DNA from 3 places in the Dactylosporangium sp. NPDC006015 genome. Region 2 is predicted to be linked to each of the others. Evidence: riboswitches for the same ligand, from Rfam matches in the RefSeq annotation. Region 2 holds a riboswitch; each other region holds the start of a gene.
The links. A riboswitch is a leader RNA that binds a small molecule or an ion and turns the genes downstream of it on or off. The one in region 2 is predicted to bind cyclic di-AMP.
Positions count from the first base shown of each region.

Region 1: it holds a riboswitch for cyclic di-AMP, as region 2 does, so the genes downstream of both, ABZ321_RS28505 (C39 family peptidase) here and ABZ321_RS08770 (NlpC/P60 family protein) in region 2, are expected to answer to the same signal.
Region 3: it holds a riboswitch for cyclic di-AMP, as region 2 does, so the genes downstream of both, ABZ321_RS07390 (hypothetical protein) here and ABZ321_RS08770 (NlpC/P60 family protein) in region 2, are expected to answer to the same signal.

Region 1 covers NZ_JBEXUD010000017.1:50,583-53,852, reverse strand. Annotated here, with positions in the region: gene ABZ321_RS28510 (transposase) at 1-1,479, opposite strand, end outside; cyclic di-AMP (ydaO/yuaA leader) riboswitch at 1,621-1,763, shown strand; gene ABZ321_RS28505 (C39 family peptidase) at 1,898-2,839, shown strand.
Region 2 covers NZ_JBEXUD010000004.1:56,203-59,472, reverse strand. Annotated here, with positions in the region: gene ABZ321_RS08775 (MFS transporter) at 1-1,152, shown strand, start outside; cyclic di-AMP (ydaO/yuaA leader) riboswitch at 1,274-1,453, shown strand; gene ABZ321_RS08770 (NlpC/P60 family protein) at 1,461-2,450, shown strand; gene ABZ321_RS08765 (VOC family protein) at 2,474-2,878, shown strand; partial or broken gene ABZ321_RS08760 (ADP-ribosylglycohydrolase family protein) at 2,830-3,270, shown strand, end outside.
Region 3 covers NZ_JBEXUD010000003.1:252,388-255,657, reverse strand. Annotated here, with positions in the region: gene ABZ321_RS07395 (exopolyphosphatase) at 1-343, opposite strand, end outside; gene ABZ321_RS07390 (hypothetical protein) at 426-1,442, opposite strand; cyclic di-AMP (ydaO/yuaA leader) riboswitch at 1,452-1,588, opposite strand; gene ABZ321_RS07385 (glycoside hydrolase family 19 protein) at 1,977-3,095, shown strand; gene ABZ321_RS07380 (NAD(P)/FAD-dependent oxidoreductase) at 3,157-3,270, opposite strand, start outside.

The DNA.
Region 1 (3,270 bases), on a different contig from region 2:
GGTTGGTGGTGTTGTGGTTCCTCGCCGCACGGGTGCGGTCGAGCGACTCCCCACCGTGGTGGGGCGGGCCTCAGCCGGCCAACTGACTCCTGTCGCCGCCCCCATCGTGTTCACCGTCGCGTCGCCGGGTGTGGCGGCGTGATGGCGTGGTGGGGGTCGGCGTGGGTCACGCCGGGACAGTCCGGCACCGGGGAGGTGTCGTCCTGCTCGACGGTGCGTAAGCACCTGCGGCAGCACTACTGCTGCTGGGGTGCTGGTGCCGCCGCCCGTGGGGTTCCCGCCCGGGTGGTTGGGGGTGCGGGTGGCGATGGTGGCGGCCGCGAACAGGTCGCGGTGCCCGGTGAGGTTGCAGTGCCGGCAGGTCATGGTCCGCCCGGCCGGTTTGGTGATCTTCTTGCGGCAGGTGGGGCAGGTTGATGAGGTGCCGCGTTCGTCGACGAGGTGGACGGTGATGCCGGCGAGTTCGGCCTTGTCCCGCAGCACTGCGATGGCGCGGCCGACCTGCCACTGCCGCAGCCGCAGGTTGTGCCGCCGGCCCGCGGGCAGGTCCAGGACGGTGCGAGGGTCGCCGACGGTCAACGTCCCGACCCGCCGCTGCACCGCCCAGCCGATCACGGTCTTCGCCGCCTCATGCTGCGCCTGCCGGACCCGGCGCCGGTGCCGGCCCTCGACGAGGCGGGCACGGCGACAGGTCTTGCGCCACCGCCGTGACCCGCGCTGCCCGGGTTTCGGGGCCCGGGCGGCGGTCGCCCGGCGGCGGTGCCTGGTGTCGGAGAGATGCATACGGTGCTCGGCGCGGACCGCGCGTGCGGAAACGAGCAGCCCGTGCCCGTCAGCGCCAGCAACCGCGTAGGGGTGGATGACACCGAGGTCGACGCCAGCGACCCGAGCCGGGTCCGGACCTGCGTCGGCCGGATACACGGTGACGGGAACCTCGGCGGTGACCTCGACCCACAACCGCCCGCCCTCGGCCAGCAGGGCCACGGACCGGACCTGCTCGACCGGGTACGGCACCGCCCGGTCCAGGCGCAGCCACAACGGCGCCGCACCCTTCGCGGTCGGTAGCCGCAGTCGCCGCCCGTCCAAGGTGAACGTGCCGTGGTAGTAGCGGACCGGCAGCAGACCGCGCCGCTTGCGCGGGAACCGTGCGGACAGGTCACCGGCCTTGCGGCGTTTCGCCGCCGTGAACCAGGCGTCGGAGTACCGGCGTAGCACCGACCGGGCCCCGGTCGTGTCCAGGTCACCGAAGGTGCCTGGACCGGCCGTGGACAGCTCCCGGCACAGTGCCTGATACGACACCACCGGCGGCGCCTGATGCCGCCACCGCCAGTGGTTGACCTCCAGCACACACGCCCACACGTCGCCGGCCGAGCGCAGCAGCCCGAAACACCGCTCCCTCTGACCACGCGTGACCCGCAACCCGACCCGGCAGGTGCGGTGCACCACCCGGGCAGCAGCAGGATCACGACGGCGAGGCATACGAACACTCAAGCACAGGGGTACGACAGAAAATCCCGGCCAACGTTCGTGGACACAGCACTAGCGGGCCTTGCCATGGCAGTGCCCCTTGCGTAACGTCATGGGTCGCTTGGTCCGGTTCATGCTCACAGCAGGTGACGCCGGGCAGGCTCGCTGAGTCGTGCACGCACGAGCCGGGGACCCACCGCATGTCTGGGGTGAATCCGCGGGCCGACGGCCTGTGGTAGGGCGACCTTCGCGCCCGAATCCGTCAGCTGACCCGGTAGGCGGACGCGTAAGGAGAAGTGTCTGTGCACAGCCGTTACCCCCATCGCCGAGGTCCTCGCAGGGCGCGTGCCTGCTCGTCCGCGCGCCGAGCGGCGTCAACAGGACGCTAGTGCCGCCTGCTGTCACGCTGCGGGTGGTCACAGTCGCGTAGGTGCCGGCCGCTCCGTTGCAGCGGCTACTGACGCAGCGCGGCAGGCAGCCGCAGGCCCGTGGCCTGTGCGCCATCCGTCCGGCTGCTGAGGTGGCGAGCGGGACTGTGCGCCGCGCACATCACTTCTTGCTGCCCGATGGCTGTGCATCGCGTGTCGTCGCACGTCATGCCCGTATCGATCGCCCTGCTCCGGGCTACTGGAGACTCGTTGTGAACCTTGAATCCGTACAGCCGCAGTCCCACCGCGCCGGGGATATCCGCCGGCCGCGGATGGCGGTGACCATGTGCGTGATGCTCGCCGCGGCGGCCGTGGCCGGCATCGTGCTCAGTCAGCTCGGCGATCCGCCGTCTGGGCGCACCGCAGCGGCGGGCGCGGCGCTGACCACGAAACCACCGAAGGCCGACGGTGCGGCGCCGTCCGCGCCGACGACGATGCTCCTCAAGTACCAGTTCCAGCTGCAGCCGAACTACTACTTCTGCGGGCCGGCGGCCACCCGGATCGCGCTCACGGCGGCCGGCCACGCCGTCAGTCAGGACGAGGCCGCGGCCATGCTGGGCACCACCACCAACGGGACGAACTCGGCCCTCGACACCACCCGCGTACTCAACCAGGTGCTCGGGCACGGCCGCACGCTGTACCAGACCAGAGAGATCCCGGTCTACCCGGCAACGCCCGCGCAGGCCGCGCAGCTTCAGACCGACGTGCTGACCACGGTCGGCGGCGGACGGGCAATCGTGGCAAACATCGCCGGACACGCGACCGACACCGCCGGTGCCGTGCACGCCTACGAAGGCGGTCACTACCTGACGGTCGTCGGATACCGCGACAGCGGCGGCACGGTGAAGATCGCCGACCCGGCCGACCCGAGTGGGGACGGCACCTACTGGCTGAGCACTCCCAAGCTGGCCGACTGGATCTCCTCGCGCGGCTACTCGTATTGATTCCCGGCATCGCCGATCAACTGACGGTGGCAGGGCGGCGTCGTGGTGGCCGGCCGTCGTGGGCTCAGTCCTGGCGTCCAGCGCCCTGTTCGTGGTCACGATGTGGGTGTCCGGTGGCGGTCTGCGCGGCGCGTTGCCGGGCGGGGCGGCGATGGGCATGCTTAGCCATCGACCCGCACTGAAGCGACGACCGGTCAGGCTGCCGGGTGAGTTCCTGGTCGGTGGTGTGGAGCTCGCATAACGCCACCCGGTTCGGGAAGCATGCCGTGGATGCCCGGGAGTGTGGGATTGCGTCGAGTCCGGCTGTGGAACGGATTGCAGCGCCGAGGTCACGCCGTCCGGGCGATGACGCCCGCGTTCGGTATGACCGCATCACAGGGGTAGCCGCTCAGGGCGATGCAGCTCACCACACCGAGTCGAAAGAGTCTGTG
Region 2 (3,270 bases):
GCCACGCTCGCGGTGTTCCTGTCCGCGCTCGGCTTCTCGGCCGCCGCCCCGCAGATCGCGACGTTCCTGGTCAACGACCTGCACGCCTCGCTCACCGCGGCGGGGCTGTTCTACCTGACGAACCTGGCCGCGCCCGTGGCCGGGTTCCTGGTCGGCCGGCGGTCCGACCGCACCGGGCGCCGTCTCGGGCTGTTCCGCATCTGCGCCGCCGCCGGGTTCGTGGGCTGGATCGGCATCGCGTACTCGACCGAGCTGTGGATGCCCTACGTCATCAGCGCCGTCGTCGGCGGGTTCGGCGGCGCCGCGACGTCGCAGCTCTTCGCCGCCGTCCACGACGAGCTCAAGGCGCACCCCGGCCCGAACAACGACGGGGTGGTCGCCGTCGTGCGGATGGCCCTGACCGGCGGCTGGGTCGTCGGCCCGGTGGCCGGGTCGTTCCTGGCGGCGCAGACGTCGCTGCGCACCATGCTGGTCGCCACGGCGGTCTGCACGCTCGCCCAGATCGTGCCGCTCGGCGCGCTCCGGACAGCACCGGCGGCACCGGCCGGACCCGGCGACGCGCCGGGGGTCGGCCACCGGGGCCCCGGCCTGCGGGCGATGCTGCCGCTGCTGGCGTTCACCGGCCTCTACGTCCTCGTGTACGCCGGCGAGCCCGTCAAGTACGCGTACCTCCCGCTGTACATGAACGACCAGCTGCACTTCCCGGCCGGCCTCAGCGGCGCGGTCATCGGCATCCAGCCGCTGGTCGAGATCGTGCTGATGCCCGTCGCCGTGGTCGTGGCCCGCCGGACCGGCATGATGGAGCTGATGGTCCTCGGCGCCGGGTTCGGCGTGGCCGCCAACGTCTGCTTCGCCGTCACCGGCAACGCCGCCGGTCTGTTCGCCGGGCAGATCCTCATGGGCGGCGTGTGGGGCGTCTTCGCCACGCTCGGCATCATCGTCGCCCAGCGGCTCCTGCCGACCGCTGTCGCCACCGCGTCCGCGATCTTCATGAGCTCCACCGCGCTCGCCTCCGCCCTCGGCGGTGCGGCCGGCGGCACCGGCGCCGCCGCCATCGGGCTCCCGCGGGTGTTCCTCATCCCGGCCGCCCTCGCCCTGCTGGCCGTCGCCGGCCTGGCCGTCATGGCCCGCTCCACCGACCGCCACCGGTGACGAGCCGGGCAGGTCAGTCTTGTGTCTACGTTAAGTGTGGCTTAGATCGAGCGCCGGCAGTGTGGTCCGGCGTTACGTTTGGGCCGGCCTGCCGGACATCGCCCGCCCCGCCGGGGTGGCCGGGCAGCCACCGCCGAGTTGTCGGTCGCGCGGGCACGATGCGTGCGGCCGGTGAGCCGGGGAACCAATCGGGGCTTCCCCATGGGGTGAATCCGCGCCCGCCACACCGGGGCGCGGTAGGGCGCGCCTTCTTCTCGCCCGAATCCGTCAGCTAACCCGGTAGGCGGTCAGCGAAGAAGGACTGTGCCGTGTTCAACGGACGTACGACGCTCCGCGCCTCGGTCGTCGCGCTGGCGGTGGCGGCAATGATCGCCCCGGCCTGCGCCGCGCAGGCGGACCCGACGCCGCAGGAGCTCCAGGCCCAGATCGACAAGGGCAACCAAGAGGTCGAGCACGTCGTCGAGCTGTACAACAAGGTCAACGGCGACCTGGAGACCACCCAGGCGGCGATCACGAAGCTCCGGGCCGACATGGCGCCGCTGCAGGAGACCATGGCGACGGCGCAGGACAACGCCTCGGCGCTCGCGGTCAACGCGTACAAGACCGGGGGCGACCTCGGCACTCTGTCACTGATGCTGGGGGCGACGTCGACCGACACGCTCACCGCCCGCGTCGGCACCCTCCAGCAGATCTCGCACAGCCAGCAGCGGGACCTGGCGGCGTACACGGCGGCGAAGGGCGCGCTCGACACCGAGCAGCGGCGCCTGGACGAGACCCTCGCCGCGCAGAGCCAGCAGAAGACGGAGCTGGAGACCCGCCGCAAGAAGATCGAGGGTGACATCGCCCGCCTCGACGCGCTGCAGGCCAAGGCCGAGGCGGCCGCCGCCGCGGCGAAGGTCAAGACCACCACCCCTCCCCCGGCGACGACCCCGGCCAAGCCGCCGGCCGTGTCCGGCAACGCCGGCAAGGCCGTCAACTACGCCTGGGCACAGCTCGGCAAGAAGTACGTGTGGGGCGCGGCCGGACCAAACACGTTCGACTGCTCGGGCCTGACCATGATGGCGTGGAAGGCGGCCGGCGTGACGCTGCCGCACAACGCCGCGCAGCAGTGGTCGAAGGTCCGCCACATCTCCCGCAGCCAGCTCGCCCCCGGCGACCTGGTGTTCTACAACGGCCTCGGGCACGTGGGCATCTACATCGGCAACAACCAGATCATCCACGCCCCGAACAGCCGCACGGTCGTCAAGGTCGCTCCCGTCGACATCGACACGCTGTACGGCTACGGCAGGGTCGCGTAGTCACGGACGGTAGTCTGCCGGGCATGCGCATGTTGCATCTCGGGCTGCGGGTCACGGATCTGGAGCGCTCGCTCGCGTTCTACACCGCGGTCGGCTACGCGAAGGTCGGCCACGTCCCGGAGACCAGGTTCGGCAGCCTGACGATGCTGCAGCTGCCCGGCGACCCGTTCGTCAGCCTCGAGCTGGTGCACGACCCCGCCCGGCCGGTCACCGACACCGGCGCCGTCAACCACCTCGTCATCCAGGTCGGCGACCTCGGCACCACGGTCGCCGACCTGGCCGGCAGGGGCATCGCGGCCGGGCCGCCGACCGACCACGGCGAGGGCATGGCCACGTCCTGGCTCACCGATCCCGACGGGTACCGCATCGAGCTCGTACAGTGGCCGCCCGGCCATCCGGAGGGCATGACCGCGGCCGACTTCGCCTGACCGCCGGCCTGTCATGCGCCCGGCCGCCCGGCTGCACGGCGTGGCGGGTGGTGCGCGGAAACGGTTCGACAGGCGCGGTGACCGGCTGCCACGATCGGACGGTGATCACCGACGTCGACGCCGCGACCCGCTCGTTGCACGGGACGGCGCTGGGCGACGCGTTCGGCGAGACCTGGTTCTTCCGGCCCGCCGACCAGATGCGGTGGCAGATCGAGGAGCGGCTGGTGCCGCAGGGCCCGTGGCCGTGGACCGACGACACCGCGATGACCGTCTCGCTGTACCAGACGCTGCGCGAGCACGGCCGGGTCGAGCAGGACGACCTGGCCCGCCGGCGCGTACGCCGCCGACCCGTACCGCAACTACGGCCCGTCCATGCACGGCGTGCTCCAGGC
Region 3 (3,270 bases), on a different contig from region 2:
TCAGCTCGTCGGACACGTTCGGGAACCGCGCGGCGCCGCCGAAGTGGTCGTAGATGACGCGGGCCGCCGACGGGGCCTCCGCGTCGATGATGTGGTTGGTCCGGTCGTCCATGTTGTCGCCCGCGTTGCGCAGGGTCTCCGAGTGGTGGTGGTCGAAGACGAGGTGGGCGCCGGGCGCGTAGGGCAGGTTCGTCAGGATGTCGTCGGGTCCGATGTCGACCGTGCCGTCCTGGACGTCTTTGGGGTGCACGAACGTGATGTCGCCGATGAGGTCCAGGTGACGCAGCAGGACGGCGCACACCAGGCCGTCGAAGTCGCTGCGCGTCACGAGTCGGTGCTTCACTTCGGATCCCCTCACCCTGCGTCGGCCGGTCGACAGTTGCCCTATCGGCCGGCCGTACGCAGACGTGAGGTCTTGGCGGTGCTTACAGGAGCGAGAGGTGCACGTGGTTGGTGTGGTCGCTGGAGGGGTCCCCGCCCACGCCGCTGTAGTGGTGCCAGCCGACCGCGGGTGTCCACACCTGTTTGAACCAGATGACGTACATGACGCCGAGCCGGTCCGCGTTCTTCACGAAGTACGTCGCCAGGTTGGCCCCGTAGACCTTGTCCTCACCGGCGGCGACGCCACCGAAGCCAGACTTGGCCTGCACCGAGAAGTCGCACGCGCGGCCCTTCGGGTGCTCGTACGGCCCGCTCGGCCGGTAGCAGGACACGAACCGCTTGAAGCCCGCCGCCTGCGCCTGCTGCATCGCGTGCAGCGTGCGCATCGTGATGCAGCCGCTGGTGGTCGGGTCGTTCTGCTTGCACGACTCCGAGGACCAGCCGCCGCTGGCGTTGCGCGGCGACGGCTGCGCGAGCGGCAGGTTGGCCGACACGAAGCCGTTGCTCGGCCCGCCCGCCTGGGCCAGGCCCTTCTCGGCTTCCTTCTTCTTCGCGGCCATGACGGCGACCTGCTCCTGCTGGAGCTTGACCTCGCCCTCGAGCGCCGTCTTCTGCGCCGCCTGGTCCCGCTTCAGCTGGTTGAGCTCGCGCAGCAGGTTGTCGTTGTGGTGGGCGATCTCGTCGATCGAGCCGGCCCGCTCCGCGAAGCCGGTGGGGCTCCCCGAGTCCATCAGCGCCACGAACGTGGTGAGCGGCCCTGTCCGGTACGCGGCGACGGCGATCGCCGACACCTGCTCGGTGACCCTGGCGAGGTTGGCCTCGGTCTGGGCGAGCTTGGCGGTCAGGTCCGCCTGGTTCTTCACCGAGGCGTCGTACTTGTCCTTGGCCTCGATCCACGCGCGGGTGCTCTCGTCGAGGACCTGGGCGAGGGACGCGTTGGATCCCTCGTCGCCCGTGTCGTCTCCCGGCTCGGCGGCGGCCGGAGTGGCGGCCATCCCAAAAAGGACGGCGGCCGTCATCAGGACGGCGATGATCCGCCGACCGGGATGTCGTGATGACATCTGGCTCGTTGTTCCTTCCGTCGGCCGCCGACCGGGTTAGCTGACGGGTTCGGGACGGAACGACCCCTACCGCGGTTGCCCGCGGATTCACCCCACTGTGCGGTTGGGTCCCCGATTCGCCGGTGTCGAGCCGGCGATTGGGCGGCAGTCGCGCCCGGCGCCGCGGGGGGCGGCGCCATGTCGGACGGGACCGACGGCCAGCCTACCCAGGGCGATCAGACCGCGCAGCGTACTGCCTGTCCGCCGCTGTGACGCACCTCTCGAAACCGCGCCGTCCAAGCAGGTCGCCTAAGCTTGCCGAAAGAATCTCGCGTGACGGAAATCACTCAACTGGCCTCACCCCGACGGCAACGTTCTCGCCCGGGCGATTGTTTTACGCCACCCCGCGGTCACCCCGTGTCACCCCGAGTCACCTCGGAAAGGTGAGGTTAGGGGAACCGTAAAGATTCTTCATAAATCGATGTGATTGCTCCTGTACCGCGGTGGTGGCTGGTCGGATGGGGGCTCAGCGTCGATCTGAACGGAAGTGATCTGGTGTCCAGAGTGCGCCTGTGGGCGGGGCTCGCCGCGACCGCCGTCGTCGGTGGCGTCATCGCCGTCTTCAACATGCTGCCGGCGTCGGCGGCCACCTGTGCGCCGGCGTGGCAGGCGTCGGCCGTGTACACCGGGGGTGCCACGGTGTCGCGGAACGGGCACAACTTCCTCGCCAAGTGGTGGACGCAGAACGAGGCGCCGCCCGGGAACACCGGCGTGTGGCAGGACCAGGGGTCGTGCGGCGGGAGCACGCCGCAGCCGCCGACGCAGACCGGGTCCGCGGGCGGGTGCAGCTTCCCGGCGTGGGTGCAGGGTCGCAACTACGTGACCGGTGACATCGTGAAGTTCACCGACGGTAAGTACTACATCGCCGAGCACGACAACCCGGGGTACAGCCCGACGATCAGCACCTGGTACTGGGACCCGTACACCTGCAACGGCGGAGGGGGCGGCACGACGCCGCCGCCGAACCCGACCACGAACCCGCCGTCGAACGGGGCGTTCGTCGTCAGCGAGGCCCAGTTCAACCAGATGTTCCCGAACCGGAACCCCTTCTACACGTACAACGGCCTGGTCGCGGCGCTGAACGCCTACCCGGCGTTCGCGAAGACGGGATCGGACGCCCAGCGCAAGCAGGAGGCGGCGGCGTTCCTCGCGAACGTGAACCACGAGACCGGCGGCCTGGTGTACATCGTGGAGCAGAACACCGCAAACTACCCGCACTACTGCGACACGAGCCAGCCGTACGGCTGCCCCGCCGGGCAGGCCGCGTACTACGGCCGCGGGCCGATCCAGCTCAGCTGGAACTTCAACTACAAGGCCGCCGGTGACGCGCTCGGCATCGACCTGCTGCGCAACCCGAACCTGGTGCAGACCGACCCGGCCGTGGCGATGAAGACCGCGCTCTGGTACTGGAACACGCAGACCGGCCCGGGCACGATGACGCCGCACAACGCGATGGTCAACGGCGCCGGTTTCGGCGAGACGATCCGCAGCATCAACGGCAGCCTCGAGTGCGGCGGGCGCAACCCCGCGCAGGTGCAGAGCCGGGTCGCGGCGTACCAGCGCTTCGTCGGCATCCTCGGCGTGGGCGTCGGAGCGGGCTCGCTCAGCTGCTAGTCGCCGAAGACCAGGAGGGCGCCCCGGGGAGTGGGGCGCCCTTCTCTTTGCCTTCCGACGGTTACGGCAGGTGCTGGCGGTACTCCTGCAGCGCGCGGCGGGCGAAGACCTGCTGGAACGTGGCGACCCGCTCCGAGCGGCCGCGGCCGATGAAGCTGACGAACCAGTGCAGCAC